Regions from separate parts of the Pseudobutyrivibrio sp. AR14 genome, predicted to be linked through region 2. Evidence: riboswitches for the same ligand, from Rfam matches in the RefSeq annotation. Region 2 holds a riboswitch; the other holds the start of a gene.
What was found. Region 2 has a riboswitch for thiamine pyrophosphate ahead of BLP50_RS04035 (energy-coupled thiamine transporter ThiT). Riboswitches for the same ligand answer to the same signal wherever they lie in the genome.
Positions count from the first base shown of each region.

Region 1: it holds a riboswitch for thiamine pyrophosphate, as region 2 does, so the genes downstream of both, thiE (thiamine phosphate synthase) here and BLP50_RS04035 (energy-coupled thiamine transporter ThiT) in region 2, are expected to answer to the same signal.

Region 1 covers NZ_FMUY01000004.1:81,641-91,826, reverse strand. The annotation lists gene BLP50_RS04805 (sensor domain-containing phosphodiesterase) at 1-1,554, shown strand, start outside; gene glyA (serine hydroxymethyltransferase) at 1,622-2,878, shown strand; TPP riboswitch at 2,897-3,001, shown strand; gene thiE (thiamine phosphate synthase) at 3,116-3,748, shown strand; gene thiD (bifunctional hydroxymethylpyrimidine kinase/phosphomethylpyrimidine kinase) at 3,761-4,600, shown strand; gene thiS (sulfur carrier protein ThiS) at 4,560-4,754, shown strand; gene thiF (thiamine biosynthesis protein ThiF) at 4,754-5,389, shown strand; gene BLP50_RS04775 (thiazole synthase) at 5,437-6,204, shown strand; gene thiH (2-iminoacetate synthase ThiH) at 6,214-7,464, shown strand; gene thiC (phosphomethylpyrimidine synthase ThiC) at 7,480-8,787, shown strand; gene BLP50_RS04760 (SpaA isopeptide-forming pilin-related protein) at 8,895-10,186, shown strand, end outside.
Region 2 covers NZ_FMUY01000003.1:158,205-168,390, reverse strand. The annotation lists gene BLP50_RS04070 (Na/Pi cotransporter family protein) at 24-1,640, opposite strand; gene hflX (GTPase HflX) at 1,768-3,009, opposite strand; gene BLP50_RS04060 (hypothetical protein) at 3,077-3,775, opposite strand; gene BLP50_RS04055 (ATP-binding cassette domain-containing protein) at 3,792-4,586, opposite strand; gene BLP50_RS04050 (hypothetical protein) at 4,689-5,474, opposite strand; gene BLP50_RS04045 (hypothetical protein) at 5,987-6,262, opposite strand; gene BLP50_RS04040 (helix-turn-helix domain-containing protein) at 6,325-6,714, opposite strand; TPP riboswitch at 7,024-7,121, shown strand; gene BLP50_RS04035 (energy-coupled thiamine transporter ThiT) at 7,153-7,725, shown strand; gene BLP50_RS04030 (hypothetical protein) at 7,821-10,186, opposite strand, start outside.

The sequences.
Region 1 (10,186 bases), on a different contig from region 2:
GCCGATTTGGCTACCAGAGAATTCTTATACAATAATGATACATTCATAAGGATGTTCAGCAACGAAGTTGATAGACTTGCTATCGAGGAGATTATCTTTGATAAGCGCTATACACTTTCTGAGATTAATGGTTATTCAGCTAATGGTTCAGGAAAGTGGTTTGATATTTCTATTGCTAGCATAGAGTGGGTAGATGGACGTCAGGTTAGACTTCTTACATTCTATGACACCACCGACCTTCGTATCTATCAGAAAAAGGTGGAAAAGCAGGCACAGGAAGATATCCTCACAGGCCTTTACAATCGTCAGGCATGTGAAAAGGATATTGCCATGGAGTTCCATGTGGCTACAAAGCTTGGCAAGGAATTTGCAGTTCTTATGCTTGACCTAGATGATTTCGCTAGTGTCAATGAGGGACTTGGCTATCAGGTGGGAGATGATTTGCTTGAGTATATTGCTCACAGCATCAATGACATTTCCTACATTAAAAATAAATGCTACCGAGTTGGTGGCGACGAGTTCGCAGTAATTGTAGACCATGCTAATATTGACAATCTTGATATGGTTATCAAGAGAATTATGAATCTCTTCGCTAATCCATGGATTTTAAATGGTCAGGAATATTACTGTACAGTCAGCATGGGTTGTGTTAAGGGCCCATCGGATGTGACTGATTCCTCAGCTATTCTTACTCGACTTAATATTGCACTTCACGGTGCCAAGAATAAGGGTAAGAACAGATTTGAGTTCTATGATGCTAATTCAGATGCAGTTGTAGCTGAAAAGGTTAAGATGGAGCAGGCTATGCGCAAGGCTGTTGAGGATGACTGCAAGGAATTTGAGGTTTACTATCAGCCTATTATGGAATTTGTTAATGGAATTCCTACATGTTGCGGAGCTGAGGCTCTAGTGAGATGGAATTCTCCAGAGTACGGACTGGTTCTTCCAGATCAGTTTATCTCTCAGGCGGAGCAGCTTAAGTTGATCAATTCAATTGGTCAGCACGTACTTTTAGAGGCTGCCAAGAGCTGCAAGCACTGGAATGACTTTGGTCATCCAGAATACAAGGTCAATGTTAATCTATCCGTAGTACAGCTTACTCAGTCAGATTTCCTTGATAAGCTTGATATGGTACTTAAGCAGACAGCTATTGACCCACAGAATCTTACACTTGAGGTTACAGAGTCACTTGCCATTAATGACATGGAGAGGATGATTAAGCTTTTAGATGCAATCAGAGCCAAGGGATGCAGAGTTGCACTTGATGATTTTGGTACTGGTTATTCATCACTTAATTACATCAGGACCATGCCACTGGACACAATTAAAATAGACAGAGCATTTGTTTCCGATATGAATTCTGACCATTTTTCAGAAGTATTCGTTAAGACAATTTCTGAATTGGCAGATTCTCTTGATGTAGATGTATGCGTAGAGGGAGTTGAGTTTGATAAGCAGGTTGATATGATTGGTAAATTCTCAGTCAATCTTGCTCAGGGATTTTTCTTTGATAAGCCACTTACAAAAGAGGATTTTGAAAAGAAATACTTATAGGTCAAACCCTGTTTACAGGTTTTGTCATAGATACTAATAATGGAAAGAAATTAGGAAAGGGAAAGTAATGTACACATTAAACGACATCAAAAACACTGATGCAGAAGTTGCAGAGGCTATTGTTAAGGAGTTTAACAGACAGTCACAGCACATCGAGCTTATTGCTTCTGAGAACTGGGTATCACCAGCGGTTATGTCTGCTATGGGCTCAGTCCTTACTAACAAATATGCAGAGGGTTATCCAGGAAAGCGTTATTATGGCGGATGCCAGGAGGTTGACGTAGTAGAGGAGCTTGCAAGAGAAAGAGCTAAGGAGCTTTTCGGTTGCGAGTATGTTAATGTTCAGCCACACTCAGGAGCTCAGGCTAACATGGCAGTACAGTTTGCAGTACTTAAGCCAGGCGACACAGTTATGGGAATGAACCTTGATCACGGCGGACACCTTACTCATGGTTCACCAGCTAACTTCTCTGGAGTATACTTCAACATCGTTCCTTATGGAGTAAATGACGATGGATTTATTGACTATGATGAGGTAGAGCGTATTGCTTTAGAGTGCAAGCCAAAGATGATTATTGCTGGTGCTTCAGCATACTGCCGCAAGATTGACTTCAAGCGCTTTAGAGAAATCTGTGATAAGGTTGATGCAGTGCTTTTTGTTGATATGGCACATATTGCAGGACTTGTTGCTGCAGGTGTACATGAGAGCCCAGTTCCTTATGCTGATATTGTTACTACAACTACTCACAAGACACTTCGTGGTCCACGTGGTGGTATGATTATGGCAACAGCAGAGGCTAATGAGAAATACAACTTTAACAAGGCTGTTTTCCCTGGTATTCAGGGTGGTCCTCTTATGCATGTTATAGCTGGCAAGGCTATCTGCTTCAAGGAGGCTCTTGATCCTTCATTCAAGGAATACGGACAGCAGATTGTTAAGAATGCTCAGGCACTTTGCAAGGGCCTTCAGGACAGAGGAATCAAGATCGTATCTGGTGGTACAGACAATCACCTTATGCTTATTGACTTGACTCCATTTGAGCTTACAGGCAAGGTCGTTGAGAAGCTTCTTGATGATGCTCATATCACAGCTAATAAAAATACAATTCCTAACGATCCTAAGTCACCATTTGTTACATCTGGTATCCGTCTTGGTACACCAGCTGCTACAACTCGTGGCCTCAAGGAAGCTGATTTCGATCAGGTTGCAGAGGCAATCTCAATCGTTATCAAGGAGCAGGAAGCAGGAGTTGAGAAGGCTAGAGCAATTATTAAGACTCTTACAGACAAATATCCACTACCAGGTGCTGAGGGATTCTGCTAGAATATATTTGTTTGTTAATTAAATATTTACGGGAGCTTGTATACAGGCTGAGAGGAAGGTGTGACCTTCGACCGAGAACCTGATTTGGATAATGCCAACGTAGGGATGCCGATTTTTCATGTCGGAATATGTGATTCGTAAATACGAAATGATAACTATGGAGCATCCAATTTGGGTGCTCCTTTTTTGTTGTAACGATTATGGTTAGTACAGGCATCCTGATGTAAAAGGAGGATAATGATGGATTTTGACAGTACTCTTTATTTCATTACTGACAGCAGTAATTATGAAAAGGATGAATTTTTATTTAGGGTAGAGGAGGCACTAAAAGGTGGTGTTACTCTCATGCAATTGCGAGAGAAAAATCGCACTACAAGAGAGTACATTGAACTGGCTCAGGCGGTACATGAGATTTCGAAAAAGTACAATGTGCCACTTATTATAGATGACCGTGTGGACGTAATGCTTGCAGCAGATGCTGAGGGTGTCCACGTAGGGGCAGAGGATATGCCGGTGGCCCTTGCTAGAAAAATAATTGGTCCAAATAAGATACTTGGGGCAACAGCGAAAAAAGTTCCAGTGGCGGTAGCAGCATATGAGGATGGAGCTGATTATTTAGGTGTAGGAGCAATCTATCCTACAACTACAAAGGTAAAAACAGTGCTCACTTCAACAGACACTCTTGCTGATATTTGCAAGGCAGTACCTATTAAGGTAAATGCCATAGGTGGATTGAATCCTACAAATCTTCATGTATTAAAGGGGATTGATATAGACGGAGTGTGTGCAGTGTCTGCAATTATGAAGGCTGACTCGCCAAAGAAGGCGGCAGAGGAGCTAAAGAAAAGCTTTTTGGAGCTGAACAAATAAGGAGGGGATGAAATGAAGGCGGTACTATCAATCGCTGGCAGCGACAGCAGTGGTGGAGCTGGTATTCAGGCGGACCTTAAGACTATGACGGTCCACGGTGTTTTTGGAATGACTGCTATTACAGCACTTACAGCACAAAATACAACTGGGGTAACTGCTATACAGGAATCCACACCAGAATTTCTGGAGCAGCAAATTGATGCATGTTTATCTGATATTCCTGCGGATGCTGTGAAAATCGGCATGCTTCCATCTAGTGCCCAGGTGGAGGTTGTAGCTAAAAAGCTTAGGGAATACAAGGTGAGAAATCTGGTAGTGGACCCAGTTATGGTAGCTACATCAGGTAGCAAACTTATGAAGGATTCTACAGCCTCTGTTATGGCAAATTTATTATTTCCAATTAGCACAGTGATTACTCCAAATATTCCGGAGGCAGAGGCACTTCTTGGAAAGACTATCGCAAACAAAAATCAGATGGAAGAAGCTGCTAAGGCCTTATCAAAAGAATACGGCTGCAGTGTGCTAATAAAGGGAGGGCATTCCTTTGAGGATGCCTGCGACGTGCTTTTTGACAAGGGGCAGGTCAGCTGGTATGAGACAACTAAAATTGACAATCCAAATACCCATGGTACTGGATGTACTTTGTCATCAGCCATAGCAAGCAATTTGGCTCTTGGATTTGATTTAAAAGAATCAGTGAAAAATGCCAAGGAATATATAACATCAACAATTTCCTACGGTCTTGATTTAGGAAAGGGCAGTGGACCACTAAATCACATGGTGGGATTAATTAGAGAAAAGGGGGATGCAGATGGTAGCAATAAACGGGAAAGATTATGCAGCGGCAGGTAAGAATCTAGCTTCGGTTTTGACTGAGATGAAATATGATTTTAGAACTATTGCTGTGGAAATCAACGAAGAGATTGTTTCAAAGAAATTCTATGAGGAGACAATTTTAAATGATGGGGACGTAGTGGAGGTAGTTAGCTTTGTGGGAGGAGGCTGATGATGGTCAGTAAGGATGAGTTTTATCAAGCCTTAGTAGAGCGCCATGGCGCAGATAATCAGCGGAAATTTGATGAGGCTACTGTGGCTATTTGCGGCCTTGGAGGACTTGGATCCAATGTAGCTATCTGTCTAGCTAGAGTAGGAATTGGGCGGCTGATACTTATAGATTTTGACCTTGTAGATGTGACTAATCTCCATAGGCAACAGTACAAGATATCTCAGGTAGGCATGGCAAAGACAGAGGCCCTCAGAGAAAATCTTCTTGAGATTAATCCATATATTACAGTACAGACTCATAGGGTGAAAATGGATGAGAGTAATAGCCTTGATTTGATAAAGGATGCAGACATAGTCTGTGAGGCATTTGACAGTCCAGAGTGTAAATCAATGTTAGCAGATATCGTATTTACGAATTTTAAGGATAAATATTTGGTATCTGCCTCAGGTATGGCTGGATTTAAAAGTGCCAACGACATTATCACCAAAAAGCTCACATCACATTTTTATATTTCTGGAGATGGAGTCAGTGATGTAAGTGATGGAATAGGACTTGTATCATCTCGAGTTATGGCCTGTGCAGGCCATGAGGCTCACATGATTATAAGGCTTTTAATAGGAGAAAAGAATCCATAACTAGTTGGATTTTATAGTAATTGATTGTAAAAGGGAAAGGACAAAAAATGGAACAGGACAAACTGGTAATTGGCGGTAAAGAATTTGATTCAAGATTTATTCTCGGCTCAGGAAAGTACTCAATGAAGCTTATTGAGGCTGCTATAAAGGATGCAGGAGCTGAGATTATTACACTTGCAGTAAGACGTACTAATACAAAGGAAGAAGAAAATATTTTAGATTACATTCCAAAGAATGTCACATTGCTTCCTAATACTAGCGGAGCTAGAGATGCTAAGGAGGCTGTTAGAATTGCCCGCCTTGCAAGAGAGCTTGGATGTGGTGATTTTGTAAAGATTGAGATTATGAAGGATTCTAAATACCTTCTTCCAGATAATTACGAGACAATAAAGGCTACAGAGATTCTTGCAAAAGAGGGCTTTGTGGTTATGCCATATATGTATCCAGACTTGAATGTGGCAAGAGAACTGCAGAATGTGGGTGCAGCCACAATCATGCCACTTGCCTCACCAATAGGCTCTAACAAGGGACTTGCAACAAAGGAATTTATCCAGATTCTCATCGATGAAATCGACCTTCCTATTATTGTTGATGCTGGAATCGGCAAGCCATCACAGGCCTGTGAGGCCATGGAAATGGGTGCGGCTGCAATTATGGCCAATACAGCCCTTGCTACAGCAGGAGATTTAACAATGATGGCATCAGCATTTAAGCAAGCTATTGAGGCAGGAAGAAAAGCATATCTAGCAGGTCTTGGACGTGTGTTAACAAGAGGAGCACAGGCCTCAGATCCACTTACAGGATTTTTACATTAGGAGGCTGTCATGGAAAACAATTTTTTAGTAGATTCAGATTTACTTTCTGAGACTGCACTTAAGAGAAAACATCAGCTGGAAAATGACCCTAGCAGTCGTATAGACCATATGAAATATTTGCCAGGGATGGATGTGATTGAGTCTGACGTATGCTCGAAGGTAATGGCCCAGATTCAAAGCTATGACTATAGCAAATATACAGCAAAGGATGTAAGACGAGCTCTTACTAGCGAGAGATGTACTATAGAGGATTTTAAGGCCCTACTTTCTCCTGCAGCAGAGCCATTTCTTGAGCAGATGGCTGAGCGTGCTCAGAAGGAGACAGGAAAGCACTTCGGAAATACGGTATATCTTTTTACACCACTTTATATAGCTAATTACTGTGAAAACTATTGTGTATACTGCGGCTTTAACTGCTACAACAAAATTAAAAGACTGCGACTTGATACTGAGCAGATTGAGCATGAGATGAAGGTAATAGCTGAAAGCGGCATGGAGGAAATCCTGATTTTAACAGGAGAGAGCCCTGCAAAATCTGATGTGAAATACATTGGGGAAGCCTGCAAGATAGCTAGAAAATATTTCAAGATGGTAGGCATCGAAATCTACCCTGTAAATGTGGAGGATTACAAATACCTTCATGAATGTGGAGTGGATTATGTGACTGTCTTCCAGGAGACCTATGACACTGACAAATACGAGAAGCTACATCTCATGGGCAATAAGAGAGTGTGGCCATATAGATTTGATTCTCAGGAGCGCGCTCTTATGGGAGGTATGAGAGGTGTTGGCTTTTCAGCACTGCTTGGACTTTCTGATTTTAGAAAGGATGCACTAGCATCTGCCCTTCACGTGTACTATTTGCAGAGAAAATATCCACATGCGGAAATGTCTCTGTCATGCCCAAGACTTCGCCCAATCATTAATAACGAGACAATCAATCCTCTTGATGTGGGTGAGCGACAGCTTTGTCAGGTGCTATGTGCCTACCGCATTTTCCTACCATTCTGCGGAATTACAGTTTCATCTAGAGAGACAGCAGAGTTTAGAAATGGTATAGCAAAAATTGCTGCTACCAAAATCTCAGCAGGTGTCTCTACAGGAATTGGAGACCATGAGGAAAAATATAGTGGCGAGCAGGAAAGCGATACAGGAGATGAACAGTTTGAAATCTCAGATGGCAGAAGCCTTGGCACTATGTATATAGATATGTCAAATGAAGGATTACAGCCGGTTTTTAACGATTATTTATATGTATAAAGGAGAATTTTTATTATGAGAGAATATACAACACAGATGGATGCTGCTAGAAAAGGCATTATCACACCAGAGATGAAGCAGGTAGCCCTTAAGGAGTACCGCACACCAGAGGAGATTAGAGACCTTGTTGCTAAGGGACAGGTGGCGATTCCAGCCAACAAGAATCACAAGTGTATTAACCCTGAGGGTGTGGGAAGCATGCTTCGCACCAAAATTAATGTAAACCTGGGCGTATCTAGAGATTGCAAGGATTACAATATTGAAATGGAAAAGGTAATGGCAGCTGTAAATATGGGAGCAGAGGCTATTATGGATTTGTCTAGCCACGGCAATACTCAGCCATTTAGACAAAAACTTGTGGCAGAGTGCCCAGCTATGCTTGGAACAGTTCCTATCTATGACAGCGTAATCCACTATCAGAGAGATTTGGCTACACTTACTGCCAAGGATTTTATTGATGTGGTAAGACTTCACGCTGAGGATGGAGTTGACTTTGTAACACTCCACTGTGGAATTACAAGAAAGACAATCGACCAGATTAAGAAACACAAAAGAAAGATGAATATTGTATCTCGTGGTGGCTCACTTGTGTTTGCATGGATGAGCATGACAGGAGAGGAGAATCCATTCTACGAGTACTATGATGAGATTCTTGATATCTGTAGAGAATATGATGTTACCATTTCTCTCGGTGATGCGTGTCGTCCAGGCTGTCTTGCAGATGCCAGCGATGTGTGCCAAATTGAGGAGCTTGTGAGACTTGGTGAGCTTACAAAGAGAGCATGGGAAAAGGATGTACAGGTAATGGTAGAGGGCCCAGGCCATATGCCTATGGATGAGATTGCAGCCAATATGAAGATTCAGCAGAAGATTTGTATGGGAGCACCATTTTATGTACTTGGACCTCTTGTTACTGATATTGCACCAGGCTATGACCACATTACATCTGCAATCGGTGGTGCTATTGCAGCACAAAACGGTGCAGCATTTCTATGCTATGTAACACCAGCAGAGCACCTTGCTCTTCCTAATGTAGATGATGTAAAGCAGGGTATCATTGCATCCAAAATAGCTGCTCATGCTGCAGATATTGCAAAGCATATACCACATGCCCTTGATCAGGACAATGCCATGGCAGATGCCAGACAGTGTTTCGACTGGGATAAGCAGTGGGATTGCGCTATTGACCCTGAGACAGCAAAGGCAATTAGAGAGGATAGAGCTCCTGAGTTTGACGACACATGCTCAATGTGTGGCAAATTCTGCGCAGTGAGAAGTATGAATAAGGCGCTAGCTGGCGAATATATTGATATTTTAGGTTAAAAATATTTACTATTGTTTATTAATCTGCTATGTTTTAAGTATGAGGCGGAAGTTACGCCAACGGGGGAGAAAACTTCTAGGGTACTAGTATAAGGAAGGATGATGACATGAAAAAGAAGTTGTTGGCGGGAGTTATGGGGGCGTTTGTGTTATTTTTTACACTCGCTCCTAATTTTGTGTCTCTTGCAGATGATCCAGACCCTGCTGTAACACAGGAAGTAGTTCCTGATAATTCAGCAGAACCAGCGGAGGGTGGAGAGCCACCTGTAGTTGAACCTACAGAGGAAAATGGAGGCAATCCAGCTGATTCAGAGAATCCAACGGATCCACAAAATCCTGATGTGGTTCAGCCAGCAGAACCAAATGTACAGACTGATCCTGCGGTGGATGGTCTGTCAAATTCAGGGCAAGAGGATTTACAAAATATTGAGTTAAATAATTATTTGGTATTAGACAACTTGGATAATTATTTACTAGATTCGGATTTGGCTTTATCGACTATGCTTGGCACTAGCCTTATGGCTACAGCTGCGCCAGCTGATGAGTCAGACGAGAATGCACTTATCAAAAGTGCGAAATTCACTATTGATGGAAAGGATATTTCCGGAGATATTGAGGTATCTAAGAATTCAACATTTACCCTTGAATATCAATTAAAGGATCCTCTTTATATTAATTATGCAGAGGAAGACTATGTTGAGGGACAGCCATTTATTGTTAATGGTAATACCTACTCACTTCCATCAATCAAAAGTGAGTATTTTGATTTGTCTAAAATTGGTTCCATTCCGGTTGTTGTAGATGGAAAGAATTTCGGTACCGCAACAGCAGGTGATGACGGAACTATCAAGTTAAAGGTAGACTACGAGGGAAAAGACCCTGAGGACATTGGCGGTGTATTTATCAGGCTCAGCTTTGGTTTGGACGGCGACAAGGTAGATAATCTTCAGGATTTCTCATTTGAGATTCCAGGTACATCAGGCCAGACAGTTAAAATCGCTATTGCAGAGAATCAGCCTAAGGAACCGACTATCGAAAAGACGGCTGGTACTTTGGATGAGAATGATGATATAACATGGACAGTTAAGGTAACTAATGCTGACAATCCAGTCACTTATGAGAGTGGATATCAGCTTGTTGATACTTTTGGTAAGGGACAGTCATATAAGGCAGGCAGCTTCAAGGTAGGGGGAGTAGATGCCACACCAGAGTATGACGATGCAAGCAGAACACTTAAGTATAATTTTACAGATAATTCTGCTGGTGGTGTTACCACTATTACTTACAAGACTCATGTGGATTTCCTTGCAGCAGGCTCTACTCAAAATAAAAGTTCAATTAGTGTAAATGCATCTAATGATGTAAAAATATTTGATGCAGGCAACCCATCTGGTAAGCC
Region 2 (10,186 bases):
ATGAACCCCGTCCCCCTGGTCCACTAGTGATCCTTTAACGCATATGCGATATTGATAGCGTGGTCAGCGCATCTCTCAAGGTCAGTAACCATATCAGAGAAAATAACTCCGGCGATAGGCTCACATTTGTTGTCCATAAGTCGCTCTACGTGATGATTGATAAGCTGCTTTTCCTGCTTATCTACCTTAGCCTCTAGCTTTTCTATCTTAGGCAAGCTCTCGTAATTCTCTGAAGTGAAAATCTCAAGTGCAAGCTCAACTTCTTCCATAGAATTCTCAGCCATATCCTTAAGTTCCTTGGCTGCCTTTTTAGAAAGCTTGGTCTTTTTATTCTTCATACGAGTAGCGTACTCGATAATATTCTCAGCGTGGTCAGAAATACGCTCCATATCAGTTACAGCGATTGTAATAGCTGATATCTTACGGAGGTTCTCAGGTGTAAGGTTGAGAGCCTGAAGCTTGACCATAGCATCCTGGATAGCATGATTGAGGATATTAACTGTCTCCTCACGCTCCTCAACATCCTCCACCTTTTCTGGTGAATAGTCAAAGAAGCAATCGATTGCCTTTTCAAAGTTCTCTGCTGCAATAGCACCCATTCTGGCTGCCTCAAGCTGTGCCTGGTGAATAGCCATATGAGGTGGTACATTTGTCACCTGCGACATAAATACAAGCTGTCTATCCTCTGCTGCACGAGTCTCCTCTGGAAGCTCTGGGATAAACATGTATGTAAGCTTGATTATGTAATCTGTAAATGGAAAGATAATGCACACTGCAATCAACGCAAAGATTGTATGTGTATTAGCTATCTGACGTCCTGGGTCAGCTGATGTAGACTGAATCCATGACAAAAGTGGTGTTACATTTATAACCACAATAATTACAAGTGCTCTGATAACATTGAATAACAAATTCAAAATAGCAGAACGCTTACCATTTCTATTGGCTGTAAGTGATGCTAAAAGGTTTGGTGTAACAGAACCGATAGCAGCACCGATTACCAAATATACTGCAACATCATAATCAAGAATTCCCTGGACTACAAAAGCCTGGAAGATAACTGTTGAAGATGATGAGCTCTGAAGTAATGCAGTAAATGCAATACCGAAAAGCAATGCTAAAAATGGATTCTTAAGTGTTGTAAGGAAATTAACAAACAGCGCCGACTGTGAAAGTGGTGCAATAGCAGTCTTCATGATTGTGATACCCTGAAAGAGCATACCAAATCCCATGATAACTGAACCAATATGTTTGGTAAGATTATTCTTAATGAAAAGATACATTACAGCACCAATGAAAAGTAAGAATGGTGTGAATGTAGCGATATTAAAAGCTGTGATCTGTGCTGTGATTGTAGTACCAATATTGGCACCAAGGATAACTCCAATAGCCTGTGAAAGAGCCATCATGCCCGAATTAACGAAGCCGATAACCATAACATCTGTGGCTGAAGAGCTCTGAACGAGAACCGTCATAGCGATTCCCACAAGAACAGCTACTAGCTTGTTTGTAGTAGCCTTCTCCAAGATTATCTGAAGATTGTCACCGCAACTATTTTTCAGTCCAGTGGACATAATTGACATTCCAAAAAGGAACAAGCCCACTCCACCTAGCAGTGATAAGAATTGTGCAATTGTCATTTCTTTCTCCTTCTACCGTATTTCTCCTTCACGAGAAATAAATAATTAAACCTTTTCTTATTTGTCCGAAGATAGTTTAACATGACTAGTAAAGAATGTCTAAGTATTTCGTAAAATTCTTTTAAAATTATATATATGCTTTGATAAAAATTCCGTCTTCACGATATTCTTCTGAAATAAGCTCTCCATTTTCTCTTATTTTCGCAATACTGCCAGCCTCTGAATATGGAACCAATTTCTCAACATACTCTTTTCCATCTCGGAGAAGTTCAGCCAGAATCTCTCTTACTCTATCAAGGCCCTTACCAGTTTTCACTGATGTGTGTACCGTGTAATCCGCCCTTAAATCATGATAGTCGTGCTCGTCTAACACCTTGTCAACCTTGTTAAATATGGTAATAACAGGCTTGTCATTAACACCGAGCTTATCAAGAGTCTCGTACACAATCTCCATCTGTCTATCCATCTGCGGATTGCTCACATCTACAACATGGATAATGTAATCAGCATATTTTGCCTCCTCAAGTGTACTCTTGAATGCATCAACCAAATGATGTGGAAGCTTTCTAATGAAACCAACAGTGTCAGTAAGGAGCACCTTTTGGTCATTATCTAAAAACAGCTCTCTAGTAGTAGGATCAAGAGTGGCAAACAACGCATCCCACTCCAAAATATTTGCATCAGTAAGTTTATTCAAAAGAGATGATTTACCTGCATTGGTATAGCCTACAATAGCAGCCACTGGGACACCATTTTTCTGTCTCTTAGCACGAGTGAGCTCACGGTGACTTACCACATCAGCAAGCTCTTTTTTAAGCTGAGAAATACGACCTGCAATAAGGCGCTTATCCATCTCCAGCTTTTTCTCACCAGGTCCACGAGTACCGATGGCTCCACCACCACCTGCTGCAGTACCACCAACTCGAGACATGTTTTTACCAAATCCTGTAAGACGGGTCATCTCATATCTAAGCTGTGCCAGCTCTACCTGAATCTTACCCTCGGCTGTACCTGCTCGAGCTGCAAAAATATCAAGGATAATAAGGGTTCTATCCATAACTTTTGTATCAAGAGCGTCTGCCAAATTTCTCATCTGGGCCGGTGTAAGCTCGTCGTCACACACAATACCAGTAGCCCCAGTTTCCCAGATTAAGTCTGCAATCTCTTCAACCTTACCAGTGCCTACATAGGTACCTGGATTTCTGCGCTCAAGATTTTGCATAATCTGACCAACCACCTGCGCTCCTGCAGTCTCACAAAGCTCTGCCAACTCATCTATAGAATCCTTAGCCTCTACCTCATCACCCTCACAGACTGCAACTAATATTACTTTTTCAATTATCTTCTCTGTATTTATCATTGACCTAATTCCTATTTATAAATAGATGGGCCATCCCACCTCTTCCATAATAACATTTTTCGGATGATAAGGTCTATTATTCGAATCTATTTCTATTCATCAGAACAATTTTAATTGTCGAAAGTACAAGACAATAGACAATTGTATACATTACTATTGCAAATACTTTGCCCGCTTCAAAAATCTCTCCTCCTATAAATTCCTTTGCCGGCAGCATTACTGGTGGGAAAAGATAACCCAAAATAGCCACCCTAGGTACTTCCTGGCAAATCCCTTCATAGACAGTGGTAAGTAACGCAATCAACACAGTCAGCATCAATGCCATTCTTCTATTTTTCATAACTCTAATGTTCAGAAAGTCTCCTATTGTATATCCTGACAAGCCACCTGCCAAAACCACAAAGAATCCTGCAATAACATCATTTACCGTAAGAATTCTAGTAAAAAAGGAAAAGCGATAAACTAGATTTGCATATACCGGACCTAGTGCTATAAAAAAACAATAAACTATAGTTATTACTATTAAAGAAAGTTCCCTGGCAATGTAGTAGTCTACCCATCGCTTCTCTATAAGAAAAAGAATCTGTTCTTGAACTGTATTTTCCTTACCTCCAATGCCAACCGCTACAAATACCATCAAACAAAAGGCAAATACCCCTGAAACTATGTAAGAATCTATAATATTTCCAGGTTTAATAGAGTACATAACAGCTGTAAAACATAGAATCATCAACACAGGAATAACAGCACCTGTTCCTCCAAAATACCCACTCATCCTAAAATTAATTCTATTACTCAACCTCGTAAACACCTTTGATATGCCATCCTTCCTGCATCAATCTATCTATGGTTATAGACAGTAATCCATCAGTTGTTTTAACAATATAATTGCCATTTTCCATATGCATCTCATCTGAAGGGATACATCTTCCATCATCTTCTAAAACAATGCTATACATCTTATGATTTGCCCTAGTGTATGGAATAAGTCTAGCTCCTTCAATTGTGTAGGTCTCATCTCCTATGGCCTTAATTAGGTTTTGTTCGTGAGAAGCAAGCAGAATAATCTTTCGTTGTTCCTTTAACTCAAGCATTTTTGGGATAAATACCTGCTGCGAATCACAGTCCTGCCCTGACAAGGGTTCATCTAGTAATATAATATCAGGATTGACTATTAAAGCCTGTATTACACCTACTTTTTGGAGTGAACCTTTAGATAGATTTTTCATTTTCTTATCAAGCATGTCACTCAAAAAGAAGTCCGCTGCAAAATTTGAGATTAATTTATGTCTCTCATTTTCAGAAGTTAGCCCCGCCATTTTGGCTATATGATTTAGATAGACCCCGGCTTTCATATTTGCCACCGGCAAGTGATCCGGAACGAATGAAATCCTGTAATTCTTTTCACGGATTACCTCGCCGCCATCCTTTGGAATTAGCCCTCCTGTCACTTTCAGTAACGTGGACTTTCCGCATCCATTGTGGCCTACCAGGCAGGTCACCGTGCCTTCTCTAAGGCACATATTCACTCCTTCGAAAATCGTTTTTGAATCATATCGCTTTACTATATTTTTCAGTTCTAACACCTCTCACCAACTTCCATTTTCAACAATTCAGCTCGATTATCCATGGTCTGTTATTCCTTTTCTTACAAATACTCTAATTTCTTGGTACCTTTTTCCAATTGATTACGAAAGCTCTTTTATAAACTCCTCGTAGCTATATGTACCTTCTAAGAACTCAAAAGTGTAGCTATCATAACTATCGATTTTTTCTTTTATTTGTTCCTCACTTAGATTCTCACCGTTTTCACATGTATACTCCATCTTGAAAACTTTCTGCTCTGAAAATCCCTCTAATTCTTCATCAGATGGAAAGCCATCACCGTCTTTATCATCAAAGTGATACTCCTCTTCTTTGTAGTCTAACACCAGCTCACCTTCTTCATGCTTTGAAAAATAAGCGCTATAGTATAACGCTCCATAAAAAGGACTTCCCCCATCTCTAACAATACCTTTTCCCGGAGCGTACTCATAACCAAGATCGCCGGCCATACCATATACCCAATCATCCATTAGACATCTGAGTTTTCCATCTTCATATGTATATAGCCAACAACTGCCGCTCATTTTAGCCACCAATTCAGGCGTATCGTCTCCATCAAAATCTATAAGGCCAAATTTGAGACTATCGAAATCATGTTTCTCTTTTATACTTTTAGCTGCCTCAATATATGCTTTCTTATATCCCTCTGCACTGTCCTCCACGCTGTCCTCTGAACTTGTCTCTTCGCTTAAGTCACTTGCACTGTCTGTTTGGCTCACTTCGCCGCCCACAGTGGTTTCGTCACTTATTGCAACATTGCTTGAAATAGCTTCATCGCTAGAAGCTGCCACATTGCTTGATTCTGATTTACCACATCCTGTAACAATTACAGATACTACCAACAACTGCAAAATCATTTTTCTCTTCATAACTTTTCCTCCAAATAAAATTAGTTTTTACAATATTCCTAGTGTCGCAATTATGCCCTATTTTAATTATATATGTAATAAACATCATTTTTGCATCATTTTGTCATAAAAAAAATCCAGAAGGTAGTTTTTCATTTTTCTTACTGCTTTTTTGGCATTTTACTAGGCAGGCAGTAGTCTTTTTCCCTTACACTACTGCTTATTTGGCATTTCTCTATTTAAGCAGTAGCCTTTTTCATTTTTCCTACTGCTTTTTTGGCATTTTACTAGGCAGGCAGTAGTCTTTTTCCTTTACACTACTGCTTATTTGGCATTTCTCTATTTAAGCAGTAGCCATTTTCATTTTTCTTACTGCTTATTCTGCATTTTTCTCTATAGGCAGTAACTTTTCCAAAATCCCCTACTGCCTACTTTTCATTTTTCCATACAGGCAGTAACATCCTAGCATTTTCCTACTGCCTAATCTATAAAATTCGCTACAGGCAGTAGCATCAACAAATACATTTGCAATTCTATGACTTCTCTTTTCTAGTAAAAAATATAACTGTAAAAATAGTCATTAAAATAGTTAATATTACAAATGGTATGATTGTGGTTAGCAACACTTTTGTTGGATTATAAACTACTCCAAATGCGACAACACTTCCCACATTATGAACATCAACTTTCATTGATTCATATATGTATTCATCAAGAAATTTTCCAATTCGAATACAACTTGCCACTGTATAAATAAGGTATATTACTATGTAAGAAATATATATCAACAATGATGATTTTTTATTCATAATATTTTTCCTTTCAATATCTATTTAAAGGACTAATCTTTTACTCTCTTAGTTATTTAGACTTATTTTTCGCTTTCTTTCTTCAATAACAAATAATTAGCATAAGCTATTATCCTTTTTAATTGTTCTTTAGAAGCTTCATTCAAACTATCCTCAACGCGGTCGATATCAAAGTCTGTACAGAAAGCATTTGCATCAATTGCATTATTATCTAATGTCTCCTCTCTTAACATAGGAGTGTTATAGCCTAATAACCATTTCGGCTCTACCATTAATACCTCTGAATATTTGTATATCCTATCTGTCTTAGGTAGATTCCTCCCAGATAAATATTGACTCATTGAAGATTTAGGTGTGTTTGTCAATTTGCATAGATATGTTTGTGTTATACCTCTTTCTTTTAATGCCATCTTTAATCTACACGCAAATGAATCAATAGGTTTTCCATCCATATTTTGTACTCTCCTTTAATTATTATGTTCTACATTATCGAGAGCGACGCTTATCTTGCGCAGCCCTTATCCGTAAAAAAACTACAAATAAGCCACTTCTCTGACATAGGTTAATACTAATAATAGTACAGAAAAAGAGCCTTTTCCATTTATATAGTAAACATAAAAAATCTAATTTCATTTGTATATATCCACTATAAAATTATCTTTTCTCATCTATACAACCGTAATTACTATCTTTTCAGAGCTATTCGTCATCTCATATTGACGTCCCAATACTCTAGTGTTATGTTGTATCTAGCTAAATAAATATGTTGCTAGGGGCGCAGTTGCTGAGAGGTGATTTACACCGACCCTTATTACTTGAACTGGACAATACCAGCGTAAGGAAGCTTAGTGGATCTCCTGGCATCATTTTGTATGAAGGGAGATTTTTTAATGAGTAATCAAGCATCAACACTCAACTCAAAAATTATTTTTACCGCAAGGCAATTAGCATTCTGCGGAGCTTCAATAGGACTAGCTTTTGTCCTTTCTAACATCAAATTCACCAAGCTTCCAATGGGCGGCTCAATCACATTGTTTTCTATGCTTGTAGCATGTCTTCCAGGCTTTTGGTTCGGACCAATTCTTGGAATTATCTCCGGCATTGCCTACGGTCTTTTAAATCTGATTGTAGATCCATATATTCTTTTCCCTGCACAAGTAATCGTAGATTATATCCTTGCATTTGCGGCACTTGGCCTCTCAGGATTTTTTGCAAAATCTAAAAACGGATTACTTAAGGGATACGGTATTGCAATACTGGGCAGATATTTCTTTGCCGTTCTTTCTGGCTGTCTTTTCTTTGGTGAGTATGCGGCTGATTACAACATGAGTCCGCTTCCTTATTCACTTATTTACAATGGCATCTATATTTTTGCAGAGGCTTTTGTAACATACATTGTACTTATACTTCCACCTATTAGAACTCTTATGGACTACATTAAACATATGGCCACTACAAAATAATTTATTATCTCTTAATGCAAAACAGGAGGTACTTCACGAAAGAAGTACCTCCTATTTTTGAAAAATGATATGTGAAAAATGATTAGTGCTGGCGATTATTTGTCGTCAAGCTTTTTAGCATCTAGCTGTTTCTTGTAGTATGCGATTGCACCTGCTACTACAACAATAACAAGAAGAATTGAAATCCACCAACCTAATTTTGAAGTTGAGCTTTCTTTCTCAGCTGCAAGAGGTGTAGCCTCATCAGCAATACGCTTGATTTCCTCGTCCTCATCTGTCTCTGGAGTTGCTACTACTGCATTATCTGCATCTGCATCAGCGTCTGCATTAGCATCAGCGTTTGCGTTTGCGTTTGCAGCGGCATTATTAGCGGCATTTCTTCTGGTATTTCTGTTTGGTGCTGTAGTATTATCTGCAGTTGTGTCACCTGCAAGTGGTGTAGCTGGGTCAGTGATAGTTAATGTTGCAGCTGGGTAATCAGTTCCTGAAGTACCACCTGCTGCGCCACCAGATGTTGATGTGCCTGCACCCTCTGTTCCAGTACCTTCTTCACCATTTGCTCCTGTTTCATCATCACTATACTTGTTCTTGAAGTTTTCTTTAGCCTTATCTAAGTTATCCTTAGCTTTGCCAAGATCTTCCTTAGCCTTATCGTAGGTTTCCTCTGCCTTCTCAAGCTTTCCTTCCCACTCAGCTAACTCTGGCATTACTTCCAAATCACCAAGAGCCAATGTCTTGTTAAGGTCCTCGATATGAGCTCTAATCTCTTCGCACTGCTGCTGAGCATCTTCCACTGCTTCCTTTGCAGTATTAACAAGATTAATAAGGTCAAAGAATTTTGTCATTGTTGCGCCAGCCTGCTCAAGTCCTTCTACATAGGCTCTTGCTGCATTGCTAAATACTGCATCGCCATTGTTGTAGAAGAATTCATCTGTAACATTCTGGTCGATAGATGCTTCCTTGTTGTACTCATCAGAAGATGTAGCAGTAGATTTTCCTACATAGCTAATATCTCTTCCATATGTAAGATTGCTAAGATTTGCATCTACATTAGTGTTTACCTCAACTGCTGCATATGTGCTACCTGTAGTATTTACATTTGTAGGCTTAACAACATAGAACTCTGCAGTTTTTGCATCCCAGTTCCAGCTCTTAACTCCAACAACTTTTGTATGATTATCTTCCTCATACTGTCTGATGATTGCTTCCTTAGTAGTCTCCTTATCAGCTCCTGTAAAGAAGTTTCCTACCTTTGTCCAGAAGTCATTCCATCCATCACCTACAGTGTAATGTACTGTATCATCTGTAACTATGTCGTAGGAAATATTGTATGTACCTGCCACATGGTATGTAACACTTCCATCAAATACAAACCATGTCACATTGTATGGAGCGTCTTCAGCAGTTTTAACCGCTGTCCAATCATTATTATAGCCGTCAAATGTAAATCCATAATATTCATACTTATCATCATATGGATTTCCAGCATTGGCTGCTGCATTATTTTTACCATTTACAATGGCCTCTGCAGCTGTTGGCTGAGCATGTGGAGTAACACCATCTGGCCAAGGTACTCCAAGAACAGTCTTGGTCTTTAGGTCTGCAGACCATTCTAATTCACGATTTGCACTATATGAAACTACTCTTACATATCTTGGCACATAGTAGCCAGATGCTTTAAATACATCTCGTGCATCGAGAATCTGATAGCCTGTCTTAGATGCTGCAATAGTTGCAGCTGAATCAGTGCTCTTTAAATACTCAGTTGCTGAAAGCTTGTTGTTTACATATGTGTAAACCTTCTTAGTACTAAGGTTTGTAGCTGTGCAAATATAATTGCCATCTACATCAAATGAGTAAACTCTAATTACCTCATCATCTGTTGCAATTTCTTCTGAAGCAACTGCACCCTCAACTGTCTTGCCATCTAAATCTGTATAAGATGTATATGTCTTATCAAGACCTGAAACTGTTGCATTATCCCAGTCCCAATCTCCGAGAACAATATAATCAAGTGTGTACTCAGCCTTCTCTTCGTCAGTAAGCTTGTCATAAGCATCAGCAATAAGGTATGATGTCTTTTCCTCACCATCAACCTCTACTGTCTTCTTATATCTCTTAACAATCTTCTGCTCAGCCTTTGGCTTTGCTAATTCTGTATCTATATCTTCCTGAGTGATGTGAACTACATTTCCATCCTCATCTAAATAATCATAGTAAGTAACCTTCTCGTAAAGATCTACCTGAGTGCCACTGATATCGTAGCCAAGATTAATCTTCTTGTCCTCAACAACTGTGCCAGTAGCATCATCGATAATCTGATATTTAACAGTAATAAGATCCTTTTCAGTTCCCTCGTAATCTACGAAATCCCCAATCTCAGTAACTGAAACTGTCTGGCCTTCTTCTGCCTTAATGTAGTAGTTTTCAAGAATCGCCTTAAGATACTCTTTCTTGTCAT